Regions from separate parts of the Mesorhizobium sp. WSM1293 genome, predicted to be linked through region 1. Evidence: predicted binding sites of a transcription regulator. Region 1 holds the regulator's gene; each other region holds the start of a gene.
The links. Region 1 encodes LexA, which represses DNA repair genes until DNA is damaged. Its sites were predicted from a motif close to TGTTCNNNNTGTGTTCNG; they were not measured.
Positions count from the first base shown of each region.

Region 2: a site for LexA is predicted at 2,486-2,503, ahead of M729_RS0106475 (DNA recombination protein RmuC). Genes of this name have one in related genera too.
Region 3: a site for LexA is predicted at 777-794, ahead of M729_RS0121915 (metallopeptidase family protein). Genes of this name have one in related genera too.

Region 1 is NZ_AZUV01000008.1:211,926-216,174, reverse strand. Features, by position in the region: gene kynA (tryptophan 2,3-dioxygenase) at 1-233, shown strand, start outside; gene kynU (kynureninase) at 311-1,558, shown strand; gene lexA (transcriptional repressor LexA) at 1,969-2,709, shown strand; gene M729_RS0110880 (ComEC/Rec2 family competence protein) at 2,703-4,249, opposite strand, start outside.
Region 2 is NZ_AZUV01000004.1:199,558-203,806, forward strand. Features, by position in the region: gene M729_RS0106465 (cation diffusion facilitator family transporter) at 1-695, shown strand, start outside; gene M729_RS0106470 (GFA family protein) at 757-1,161, shown strand; gene M729_RS0106475 (DNA recombination protein RmuC) at 1,182-2,453, opposite strand; gene def (peptide deformylase) at 2,557-3,087, shown strand; gene M729_RS0106485 (hypothetical protein) at 3,135-3,398, shown strand; gene fmt (methionyl-tRNA formyltransferase) at 3,515-4,249, shown strand, end outside.
Region 3 is NZ_AZUV01000018.1:75,670-79,918, forward strand. Features, by position in the region: gene M729_RS0121910 (hypothetical protein) at 1-753, opposite strand, end outside; gene M729_RS0121915 (metallopeptidase family protein) at 936-1,358, shown strand; gene M729_RS0121920 (DUF1737 domain-containing protein) at 1,546-1,752, opposite strand; partial or broken gene M729_RS01000000135570 (CoA ester lyase) at 1,804-2,678, opposite strand; gene M729_RS0121930 (DUF4173 domain-containing protein) at 3,019-4,249, shown strand, end outside.

The DNA.
Region 1 (4,249 bases):
GGCAGACTATCTACCGCGATCCGCAGCGCTACTGGATGTTCTACGAACTGGCCGAGAAGCTGGTCGACTTCGAGGATTATTTCCGCCGCTGGCGCTTCAACCACGTCACCACGGTGAAGCGCATCATCGGTCTGAAGCGCGGCACCGGCGGCACGTCGGGTGCTTCGTATCTGAAGAAAATGCTCGAGGTCGTGCTGTTTCCGGAGCTGTGGACGGTCCGCACTCGGCTCTGACATCATCGAAATGAGAACAGGCTCACCGAAGGGACGCTCTGTGGCGGAAACCCTTCGCGAACAACCGGGGACTGACCATGAGTGGAATTCCTGATCTCGCCGCAGTCGAAGCGATGGATGCCACGGATCCGCTGCGGGCCATGCGCGACCGTTTCATTCTGCCGGAGGGGGTGATCTATCTCGACGGCAATTCACTGGGGGCAGCATCTCATGCCGTTTTCGGCGAGCTGCAGCAGGCGGCGACGCAGGAATGGGCCCGAGATCTTATCCGAGCCTGGAACACGGCCGGATGGTTCGAGATGCCGATCGAACTCGGCGACCAGCTCGGACGCCTGATAGGAGCCGCGGCCGGCCAGACCGTTGTCTGCGACACGACATCGACCAACATCTACAAGGTGCTGCACGCAGCGATGGAGATGCGGCCCGGCCGGTCAGCCATCGTCGCCGAAGGTGACAGTTTTCCCACCGACCTGTACATCGCCGAAGGCGTGGCCTCGACCCGGGATGGCGTCCTGCTGCGCCTCGCGGGCGTCGACGCGCCGACCATCGAAGATCTGATCGACGAAAACGTCGCGGTGGTGCTGGTCAACCACGTCAATTACAAATCGGGTGAACTGCGCGACATGGCGGCGCTGACGCGCAGGGCTCATACGGCCGGAGCGCTGATCGTCTGGGATCTCTGCCACACCGCCGGCGCCCTGCCCGTCGAGCTCGATCAGGCAAATGCCGATTTCGCTGTCGGCTGCACGTACAAGTACCTCAACGGCGGTCCGGGCGCGCCGGCCTTCATCTATGCCGCGCAGCGCCACCACGGCGATATCAGCCAGCCGCTCAGCGGCTGGTGGGGCCATGCGCGGCCCTTTGCCTTCGAACGGGGTTATGTTGCCGGCACCGGCATCCGCCGTTTTCTGTGCGGTACGCAACCGGTCCTGTCGATGCGGGCGCTCAAAGGCGCGCTTGCCATCTGGAGCGACGTCGACATGGCGGCATTGCGAAAGAAGAGCGTCGCGCAGACAGAACTGTTCATCCAGCTCGTCGAAGCCAAGTGCGGCGCCTACGGTCTCACGCTGGAGACCACCCGCGACGCGACCAGGCGCGGCAGCCAGGTGTCGTTCCTTCACGACCACGGCTATCAAATCATGCGGGCGCTGATCGAGCGCGGGGTGATCGGTGACTTCCGCGCACCGTCGACCATCCGTTTCGGCTTCACGCCGCTCTATGTCAGCTACAAGGATGTGTGGCTGGCGGTTGAGGTTCTGGAAGACATTCTGCGCACGGGTGCATGGAAGGACCAGCGTTTCGCCGTCAAGGAAGCCGTTACCTGACGCACCGATCCCGGCGATCCGCCGTCGCTGCCCTCACTGCCTGGCAAATGACGGAGAGCTGAATTTCCAGCCAAAATGCCCAACTGACGTTGGCGTTTTGGCTCCGTTTCGTTCACGGCAAACGAACGTCCCGAAGGTTGCAATCGCCCCTTGTCGAGGCTGATCGACAGATAACGCCAAGCTTTGGTAGAGGATAAGCCACAGGTCATTAACCATAACAATTTCAATGTGAGCAGGCGCATTGCCGAAGGTGGCGCCCGTCGATCGTAACCCGCTGGCAAGCGCCAAATAATTTCAGCAGCCTTAACAAATTCATTAAACTTTAAACGGTTGCAGAACACAACTGGAACAGATAGTGTTTGTTCTGGGTTTGTTTTTCGATTCTGGTTTCAGGGAACCTGGGGGCCGCCATGCTGACACGCAAGCAACATGAACTGCTGATGTTCATCCATGAACGCCTGAAGGAGAGCGGCATTCCGCCATCCTTCGACGAAATGAAGGAGGCGCTCGACCTTGCCTCCAAATCCGGGATTCATCGGCTGATCACGGCCCTTGAGGAGCGCGGCTTTATCCGCCGGCTGCCCAATCGGGCCCGCGCGCTGGAAGTGCTGCGGCTGCCGGACTCCATCGCGCCAGGCCTCAATGCGGCAAAGAAGTTTTCGCCAAGCGTCATCCAGGGCAGTCTTGGTCAGGGTGGTGCTCTTGGCCGGCAGATCAAGCCGGCGCCTTCGCGGATGCCTTCGCCCGGCAATGACGACGATGCGGTCTCTGCCGTTTCGATCCCGGTCATGGGTCGCATCGCCGCCGGCGTGCCGATCGATGCCATCCAGCATCAGACGCATTCGATTTCGGTGCCGCCGGACATGATCATGGGCGGCGCGCACTATGCGCTGGAGGTCAAGGGCGATTCGATGATCGAGGCCGGCATCTTCGACGGCGACACCGTCATCATCCGTAACGCCGATACGGCCAGCCCCGGCGAGATCATCGTGGCGCTGGTCGATGAAGAGGAAGCGACGCTGAAGCGGTTCCGCCGCAAGGGCGCCTCGATTGCCCTCGAAGCCGCCAATCCAGCCTACGAGACACGGATTTTCGGGCCGGACAGGGTCAAGGTGCAAGGCAAGCTCGTCGGCCTGATCCGTCGCTACTGAGACGGCTGTGGGTTGACCACTGGCTTCTCGGGTTTCTTGAAGGGTGCCAGCCCCCTCGCCTCGCGAGAGTATCTGCGTTGCGTGTGCCAGGGCCGATATGGGCTGTCCACCGCGAAGCTGATCGTCGCCGGCGTGGTCGCCGATTGGCGATCGAAGAAGACCGCGGCACTGCCTTTGCGAGCCAGTTGCCGCTTGGTGATGACGAGAACCAGCGGGTTGTGACAGGCGTCATAGGCGGTGGCATCGTTGACGACGATCAGCTCGGCGAAGCCGCAGGCTTTCCAGGTGTCCTTGCGGTCCTCGACATAGGCAATGATCGCACCGGACATGTGCCTGGCCACGCAAACGCCTGAGGAGCAATAGAACGGCGATCCCGGCGGTAGCTCAACGGCATCCGCGACGTCGAATTGCCCATCGCTGTTGTCGAACACTTCCGGAACGACGATGGTTTCCGATGTCAGCGCGCGTTTCCAGTTGTCGACGGTGAATTCGTTCGGCCGTTGCCGGCTGACGGCAAGCTCACCGCCACCGATCGGCAACGCCACCAGCCGGGCGTCTTCCGAGATCAGCACATCGGGCGTGCGCGTATCCGAGACGGTCAGCAAGCCTGCCAACGCGAATGGCAGAGCCGCGAGCCGCAGCCATGTCGTCGCCATCGTCGCGATGACCAGGGCAATGGCCACCAGCAGGACCGACTGTTGCGAAATCAGCCCGACCCCATCGACAGGCGAACGCTCGGAGATCCAGCCCGATATGGCGATCATCATCGTCAGGCCCTTGCCCATCAGGTAGAGACCTGGCCAATCCAATCCGAAAGGCATCAGCAGCGCGCTGGCGACGGCCAGGAACATGACGACGGTGACGATCGGCATAACCGCGAGATTGGCGAACAGGCTGAGCGGCGACACACGCTGAAAATGCCAGATGGCAAACAGCGTCGTGGCGCTGCCGGCGATGATCGAGGTCATGGCCAGACCGATTGCCGCCAGCAGGAATTTTCGTGTCAGGAACCCGGGCAAGGATCGCTTCGGCGGCGGCGGTCTTGCTTTTCCCGCGCGGTGATCCGCCCAGCCGGCATAGGCGCCGACCAGAGCTGCGGTCGCGGCGAACGACATCTGAAAACTCGGGCCGACCACCTCATGCGGCGACACCACGATGACGGCGATCGCCGAGATCGCCAGATTGCGCATGGTGAGTGCTGCTCGATCGAACAGAACTGCAATCAGCATCACTGCCAGCATGATGAAGCTGCGCTCGGCGGCGACGACGATACCTGAGATGACGAGGTAGGCTGCGATCGAGAACAGTGCGGCGGCAGCGGCATACTTCTTGACCGGGCGACGCGCGGAAAAATCGGGAAACAAGGCGAAGGCGCCGCGCAGCAACCCCATGATGGTGCCGGCGACCAGAGCCATGTGCAGTCCCGAAATGGAGATGATGTGGTAGATGCCGGTACGTCGCATCGCCTCATTGATGTCGTCGGGAATGCCGGCGCGCACGCCGACGATCAGCGCCGCGGCGATCTCGCCTTCGGCGCCGC
Region 2 (4,249 bases), on a different contig from region 1:
TGGGCGCCGGCGTGTCGTTCTACGAAGGCGTGGTCCATATCATGGCGCCGGAGCCGGTCGCCAACGCCAAGGTCAACTATATTGTTCTGGGCCTTTCCTTCCTGTTCGAAGGCAGTTCGTGGTGGGTGGCGCTGAAGGAGTTTCGCCGGCAGAAGGGCAGGCAAGGCTGGCTGCAGGCCGTGCAGTCGAGCAAGGATCCGAGCGTCTACACCGTGCTGTTCGAGGACAGTGCGGCACTTCTCGGCCTGATCGTCGCTTTCGCCGGCATATTGGCGGCGGAACTGCTGGAGATGCCGGAGCTCGACGGCGCCGCCTCTATCGGCATCGGGCTGATCCTTGGCGCGACCGCGATCTTCCTGGCCCGCGAAAGCAAGGGCCTGCTGATCGGCGAGCCGGCGTCGCCCGAGGTGCAGATGAAAGTGCTGGCGATCGCCCAGCAGGATCCGGCGGTGCAGCGGGCGAACGGCGTCCTGACCGTCCATATGGGGCCGACGGAGATCGTCGCCGGGCTCAGCATCGAGTTCGAGGACCAATTGACGGCGCCCGAGATCGAAGCTTGCGTCGAGCGCCTGGAGGCGCAGTTGAAGAAGGAAATGCCGGAGATCACACGGCTGTTCGTCAAGCCGCAGACGTCAGGCACCTGGGAGCAGCGGCGCAGGCTGATCGATTCCGCATCCGATCCTGCCCTGGACTAAAACCGTGCCATTGCCTCACGGCCTTGCGCCGCTAGATTGAAGGGGCTTTGGAGGAACGAAGATGAGAATAGACGGCGGCTGTCATTGTGGCGCCATCACCTACGAGGCGGAGGTCGATCCGGAAAAGACCACGATCTGCCACTGCACGGATTGCCAGCAACTGACCGGCACGGCTTTTCGCCTTACGGTTCCGGCGCCGGAAAGCAACTATCGCATCACCAAGGGCACGCCGAAAATCTACATCAAGATCGTGGCGAGCGGCGCCAAGCGCACCCAGGCCTTTTGCGCCGACTGCGGTTCGCATCTTTACGCCACGTCTGTCGGAGATGGTCCGAAGGTCTATGGAATTCGCGTGGGGACCGCGCGGCAGCGCCAGGATTTGATCCCGACACAGCAGAAATGGCACCGCTCGGCGCTGCACTGGCTGCCTGAATTTCAGGGCATGACCACGTTGGAGGAGCAGTAGCGCCGGTCCGGCACCGCGCCTCAATCGTCGCCTTCGACGACCCTCAGCCTGAGCTGCCCGGTTTTCGAATCGGCAACGCGCGCGCCGGTATCGACCTTGGCGGCGGGCCCCCGTGACGCGGCGTCTACGGCGGCATCGCCGTCGGGCTGCGCGCCGAATTCCAGCGCCTCGATCTTCTGGCCGCGCTTGGTGACCTTCGACGTCGAAACCAGTATGTCGTCGATGTCCTTGGCCGACTGGCCGAAATGCACCTGCAGCTTGCGCACCCGCTCATCGACACGTGCAACATCCTCCATCAGCCGGATGACCTCGCCCTGGATCAGGTGCGCCTGTTCGCGCATGCGGGCATCCTTGAGGATCGCCTGGATGACCTGGATCGACAGCATCAGCAGCGACGGCGAGACGATGACGACGCGCGCACGGTGCGCCTTGTGCACGATCGCCTCGAAATTCTCGTGGATCTCGGCGAACACCGATTCCGACGGCACGAACATGAAGGCAGTGTCCTGCGTCTCGCCCTGGATCAGGTATTTTTCCGAGATATCGCGGACATGGATCTCGATGTCGCGGCGGAAGGCCTGCGAAGCTGCCTTCTGCAGATCGGCGCCATCGGCGGCGCGGATGGCGTTCCAGGCTTCCAGCGGAAATTTTGCATCGATGGCCAGCGACGGCGCGCCATTCGGCATCTTCACCAGGCAGTCGGGCCGGCTGCCGTTCGACAGCGTCGCCTGGAACTCATAGGCACCGTGCGGCAGGCCGTCGGCAACGATCGCCTCCATGCGCGACTGGCCGAACGCGCCGCGCGTCTGCTTGTTCGAGAGGATCGCCTGCAATTGCACGACCTGGCCGGCGAGCGACTGGATGTTGCCTTGCGCGACGTCGATGACCGCCAGCCGTTCCTGCAATTTGGCCAGGCTCTCATGCGTGGATTTGGTCTGCTCGGTCATGGTCTGGCCGAGCCGGCCGGTCATAGCGTCGAGGCGTTGGCCGATCGATTGCGTCAGCTCCGCCTGCCGTGCGCCGAACACTTCCGCAATGGCGCCCATGCGGCCCTGCATTTCGGCCTGGCTTTGCAGAATGCCGGCCATCCGCACTTCCGCATCGCGGGCATGATCGGCGGCTTCCGCGGCCGCCACGGCGCGCGCCTTGGCCGACCGCCACAACGCAATGACCAGCGCCACGAACAGGGCCAGAAACAGCAAAACGCCGAAGGCCAGCGCATGGCCGAGCGTGATCGTTGTGGCGCCAAGCCGGGCGACAGGCTCCGAAAGGATGGTGCTCAAATCATTCATGTGGACAGCATAGACGATTCGCCGCGATAGCACAGATCAAAACGTGAACGCGCCTGATGCCAACCGGTTGACGCGTTTCGCTGGAGGTCTTAGGTGGAACGCCATGCCGATCAAGCCGCTCATCATCCTTCCCGACCCCATCCTGCGCCAGGTTTCCAAGCCCGTAGAGCGTGTCGACGCGCCTTTGCGCAAATTAGCCGACGACATGCTGGCGACCATGTATGATGCGCCGGGCATCGGGCTGGCGGCAATCCAGATCGGCGAGCCGCTGCGCTTGCTGGTGATCGATCTCGCCAAGGAAGACGAGACGCCGGCGCCGCATGTCTTCATCAATCCGGAAATCCTGGAGAGCGCCGACGCGCGCTCCGTCTATGAGGAAGGCTGCCTGTCGATCCCGGATTATTACGCCGAGGTCGAACGCCCCGCCTCCGTGCGGGTCAAATATCTCGACCGCGACGGCAAATTGCAGGAGATAGAGGCCGAGGGGTTGATGGCGACCTGCCTGCAACACGAGATCGACCACCTCAATGGCGTCCTGTTCATCGATCACATCTCGAAGCTGAAGCGCGACATGGTGGTAAAGAAATTCAAGAAGCTCGCCAGGGACAAGGCGCCGGGCAAGCTCGCGGGATAAGGTACGGGAGTCCCCTCCAGGCCTATTGTCGGCAGGATTGCCACCAAATGGAGATGCCGACGGTCGACATGCTGATCAGGGACATTCCTGAGCCTTTGAAGCGCGAGATCGAACTGGCGGCGCGCGAGGTCGGCCAGAGCGTCTCGGACAAGGCCATCGGCCTTCTGCGCAAAGGCATAGTTGCGGAGAGGCCGGCCCGAGAGGAGTCGAGCCTCTCGGCGTGGGCTGCAATTCGCTCGGCTTTCGTATCTGAAAGCGCAATTGGCGATGAATACGCGGAAATCATGGAGAAGATCGAAGCGGAAAGATAGCGCGACGGTCGTCCCGCGACTTCGACGGCCTTGACCTAAAGCTCGTAAACCCGTTTGAAGCGGATGCCTGAGCCGGCACACTGCGCGAGCAAGAAGACAGGATACCGGAAGAAAAAATGCCCCTTCGCGTCATCTTCATGGGTACGCCGGAGTTTTCGGTGCCGACCTTGCGCGCGATCGCCGAGGCTGGCCATGAGATATCAGCCGTCTATACCCAGCCGCCGCGCGCTGCCGGACGACGCGGGCTGGAGCTGACGCCGTCGCCGGTGCAGCGCGAGGCGGAGCGACTGGGCATCGAGGTGCGGACGCCGGTTTCGCTCAAAGGCGAGGCCGAACAGGCCGCTTTTCGCGCCTTGCAGGCCGATGTGGCGGTGGTCGTCGCCTATGGACTGCTGCTGCCGAAGGCGGTTCTGGAGGCAACCCGGCTCGGCTGCGTCAACGGCCATGCGTCGCTTCTGCCGCGCTGGCGCGGCGCCGCCCCCATCCAGCGCGCCATCATGGCCGGAGACCTGGAAAGCGGCATGATGGTGATGCGCATGGAAGAGGGCCTGGACACCGGTCCGGTCGGGCTGGTTGAAAAGTGCGCCATCGAACCCGATATGACAGCCGGCGATCTGCATGATCGGTTGATGAGTGTCGGTGCTGCCTTGATGGTGGAAGCGCTGGCGCGGTTGGAAGGGAACACCCTGACATTCACCACACAAGCTGTGGATGGGGTGACCTACGCCAAGAAAATCGATAAATCCGAGACTCGCGTGGACTGGACTCGCTCGGCAAGTGAGGTCCACAATCATATTCGTGGCCTGTCGCCCTTTCCAGGCGCCTGGTCGGAGATAGGAATTGGCGGCCGC
Region 3 (4,249 bases), on a different contig from region 1:
GATGGTGAGGGTGAAGGCCGGGCGGCCGATCGAGCCGGCCAGCGGCCCGGCGATGGTGTCGCGCGGCACCGCCGGCGCCGAGGCGACGATGAGGCGGACGGGTGCCGCCGTCGGTTCGGGCCCAGCCGCCTGCCGCAGCAGGAACACCGGCCGGCCGGCCGCTTGCGCCCTTGCATGCAGCCGGCGTGTCGCGGTCAGGTCAAGCCGCTGCGGATTGCCGCGGATTTCCAGGATGACGGCGGCGAGCGCCGTCATCCGGGCCGCCTCCTCGGCGACCCACAGTGCATCGACGAGCCTTGGCGCCTCGGAAAACAGCAATTGCTCCGGCTCGATGCCGAACGAGGCGTGAAGCCCCCTGGCATAGGGAAAGCCGGCCTCGCGAAAAATCTCCGATGTGCCGATCCACAGCACCGGCAGCCCCGGCGTTTGCTTGAGGATCAGGCTGGTGAGCGACAAAGCGAAGCCGGCGACGGCCCCGGCATCGCGGGTTTCAAGCCCATGGATTTCGCTCAGGGCGGCCTTCGGCAGCCCGCCGCTCAGGGCGGCGTCGAGGCGCCCGACGCCGATAGGCAGGAACGCATCCGGCAACGCCGCGGCAATGCCACGCCGGACGATTGTGAGATCAGTGTTGACGTCAGCATCAAAGGGTGCGGCTGCCGGCGCAGCCAAGCGCTCGGGCAGCGTTCCCTCGATTTTCGCGATCTGGCGGCGCAGGGCAAAAACAGTCTCCCGCGCCACGGCGGTCATCGCCATGACGGTCAGCTTCCACTCACAATTGTTCCTGTTATGTTCCTATAGATTCCAGAGCGCATCCCAAGAGTCAAGCAGAGTCATGGGGAATTTATTCCTCTCTGCAGGGATGGCGCAGGCGCATCGGCCCGTTCATTTGCCGATTCCGGTGCGAAAGCCTATATGCCGGGATCAAAGGACAAAGCATGGCCCGCATCTACAAGACCCGCACCTGGCACGACGAACTCTCGCCCTCGATGGACGAAATGGAGTTCCTGGCGCTGGAGGCGTACGCCCATCTGCCGGAGGATTTTCGCAAGCTGACCGGCGAGATCGTCATCCAGATCGCCGAATTCCCAACCGACGAAATCATGGACGATCTGTCGCTGGAAACGCCATTCGACCTGCTCGGCCTGTTCGAGGGACGCGGCATCGCCGAGCGCTGGAACCCGCAGACCGGCGAAGGCCCGAACCGCATCACGCTCTACCGCCGCGCCATCCTCGATTACTGGTCCGAGAACGAAGAGACGCTGGGCGACATCGTCACCCACGTGCTGATCCACGAGATCGGCCACCATTTCGGCCTGTCGGACGATGATATGGAGAAGATCGAAGAGGCGGCGGAGTAGGGTGCGCTGATATTCAGGTGATGCCGGCCTGCAAATGATGGCTTACTGCGCTTCCCCGCTCTACCGCGTCGCGGTAGAACGGTGCTCACGTACCCAAAAGTACGCTCCGCTCCGGTTCTCGGAAACCACCATTTTCGACTCGGCCTGACCTGAATCTCAACACACGCTGCGTCGGAGCTTTTCAAATCTACCAGTCACTCAGCTTGGTATCGGGCCCGTATTCCTGACCGTCGATATCCTTGACCACGGCCTGGCCGCAACGCATCGCTTTGGCCTTCTTGTCGTAGGCATAGGTCGGCGAGCCGAACAGATGCCAGCCCTTGTTCAGCGCCGCTGTCACCTTGTGGCAGAAGCTGGCATCGTCCGGAGCGGACAGAAAGCGGTAGAGTTTCATTGTTCAATTCCTGTCGTGAGTAGCTGTAGCCCGCTCGCATCCATCGAGCATTTATGACCCGATGGCGGCTGCCTTCGCCAGCAGTTTTTCGGCCTGCGCCAGGTGCAGCCGTTCGACCATCCTGCCGTTCAGCGCGATCACACCCTTGCCGGCATTCTCGGCGAGCGCGAAGGCTTCCTTCACCGAGCGTGCCTCGGCCACCGCTTCCGTGGACGGCACGAAGGCGCGGTTCGCGGCTTCGATCTGGGCCGGGTGGATGAGGCTCTTGCCGTCGAACCCCATGGCCGCGGCTTCCGCGCATTCATGGGCGAAGGTGTCGAGGTCGCGAAAATCGTTGGAGACGCCGTCGAGCATGTCGATGCCGCCGGCGCGTGCGGCCAGCACCATCTGCATCAGCCATGGCACGAGGTAGCGCCTGTCAGGCGTCGCCAGAATGCCGGTCTCCTTGACCAGATCATTCGTTCCGGCAACAAACAATTGAGCCGCGAGGCCGGATCGCGGCCAAGTTCGGCGATGGCGCCGATGTTGAGCAGCGCCTTGGGCGTCTCGATCATCGCCCATAGTTTCACGCTGTCGGGGGTAAAATTGTCGTCAAGCACGTCGCCGGCCTCGAGCAGGTCGCGCGGCGTGTCGACCTTGGGCAGAAGGATGCCGTCGGGTTCGCAGCTTGCGGCCGCCAGCAGGTCGTCGGCGCCCCATTCGCCTGATATCGCATTGATGCGCACGATCATCTCGCAGCGTCTCTCGGAATGGCCGGCGAAAATGCCGGCCAGTTTTTCGCGGGCGGCGATCTTGTCGGCCGGAGCGACGGCGTCTTCCAGGTCGATGATGATGGCATCGCAGGCAAGCTGCGCGATCTTGGCCAAGGCCTTGTCGCTGGAGGCCGGGATGTAGAGCACGGAGCGGCGCGGGCGATAGGTTTCCATGGATGATCTATGCCGCTTGTGGTTGGTCGAGGCAAGTCGGGGCATGAAGCTACCAATCTCCCCCCTCGAGGGGGGAGATCGGCAGCGTTTACCCCTGCACGAAAACTGCACGGGCCTGCGGAAAACCTCCTCGGATCCGCCCTGCCGTTTCCCCGCCCGCTTGCGAGACAAGCGGCATGCACAAGCGAGCAAAGCCCCGTTGGTCCCTGCCTCACCGACTGCGTAGCGAGGGCTGGTGGCTGGCCGATCCGCCGCGCGCGTGTCCCGTCGCAACCCTCATTCCCTTTGTCCGCAGAAGCCCGCCAACGGTTCGGCTGGAAGCCATCAGGAAAGCCAGGTCATGACAGCGTTGTTCTCCGCCGCGCCGAGCTATTGCAGCCGTTTCGGTGTCGCCATCCTGCTGGCAGCGCTCGCGGATTTTCTGTTCTATGGCCAGCCCGCCGGGATCACGGTTTTCCTGTTCGCCCTGCTGATTGCCGCGGCGGTCGTGGCTGTGCACCCGGCCGCCTTCAACGACGGCCGGGTCTGGCTCAAGCCCATCGCCATGCTTGTCGCGCTGCTGCCGCTGGCTGAAAACGTCAGCACCCTGTCGGTCTCGATCGCGCTGGCGGCGCTGACCGTCTTCGCGCTTTCGTTGAGCGGCCGGCTGCGGCACAGCATCGCCCGCATTGCCGGGCAGATCGTGCTGTTCGGGCTGGCGGCGCCGTTCCGCTTCGTCATTGATTTCATCCGCTGGCGCAGGACGGCGCGGCGGTTCGGTGGGCGTCGCATCCGGCTGGCGGCGATCGCCGTCTGGGTGATGCCGCTGACGCTGGGCGCGGTCTTCCTGGCGCTGTTCGGTGCCGCCAATCCGGTCATCGACTATTGGCTGTCGCTGATCGATCTCGTGAGGCTGCTCGATCTTATCCAGCTGGCGCGGATTGCCTTCTGGCTGTTCGTGCTCGCCGCTGTCTGGGCTTTTCTGCGACCGCGCCTGCCGCGCCTGATTCGCCGCATCCCGCGCGCGTTGCCGGCGGTCAGCGCTCAAGCCGGCAAAACCGCCACCACCATCGAAGACATCCTGTTCGGCAAGGCCGCCATCCTGCGCGCCCTGATCGTCTTCAACATCCTGTTTGCGCTGCAGACGGCGCTCGACGCCGCCTATCTGTGGGGCGGGGCAGCGCTTCCCGATGGGCTGAGCTACGCCTCCTACGCGCATCGTGGCGCCTATCCCTTGATCGTCACGGCACTGCTTGCCGCCGGCTTCGTACTGGCAGCGCTGCGACCCGGCAGCGAAACCTCGGCCGATCCGCTGATCCGCCGGCTGGTCTATGTCTGGGTGGCGCAGAACATCATGCTGGTCATCTCGTCGATCCTGCGGCTCGACCTCTATATCGGCATCTATGCATTGACCTACTGGCGCGTCGCCGCCTTTGTCTGGATGGGGCTGGTGGCAGCAGGCCTTGCCCTGATCATTGCCCGCATCGCGCTTAGAAAATCCAACGAATGGCTGCTGTCCGCCAATCTTCTGACGTTATCCCTGACGCTTTATGCCGGCTGTTTCATCAATTTCGCAGCAACGATCGCCAATT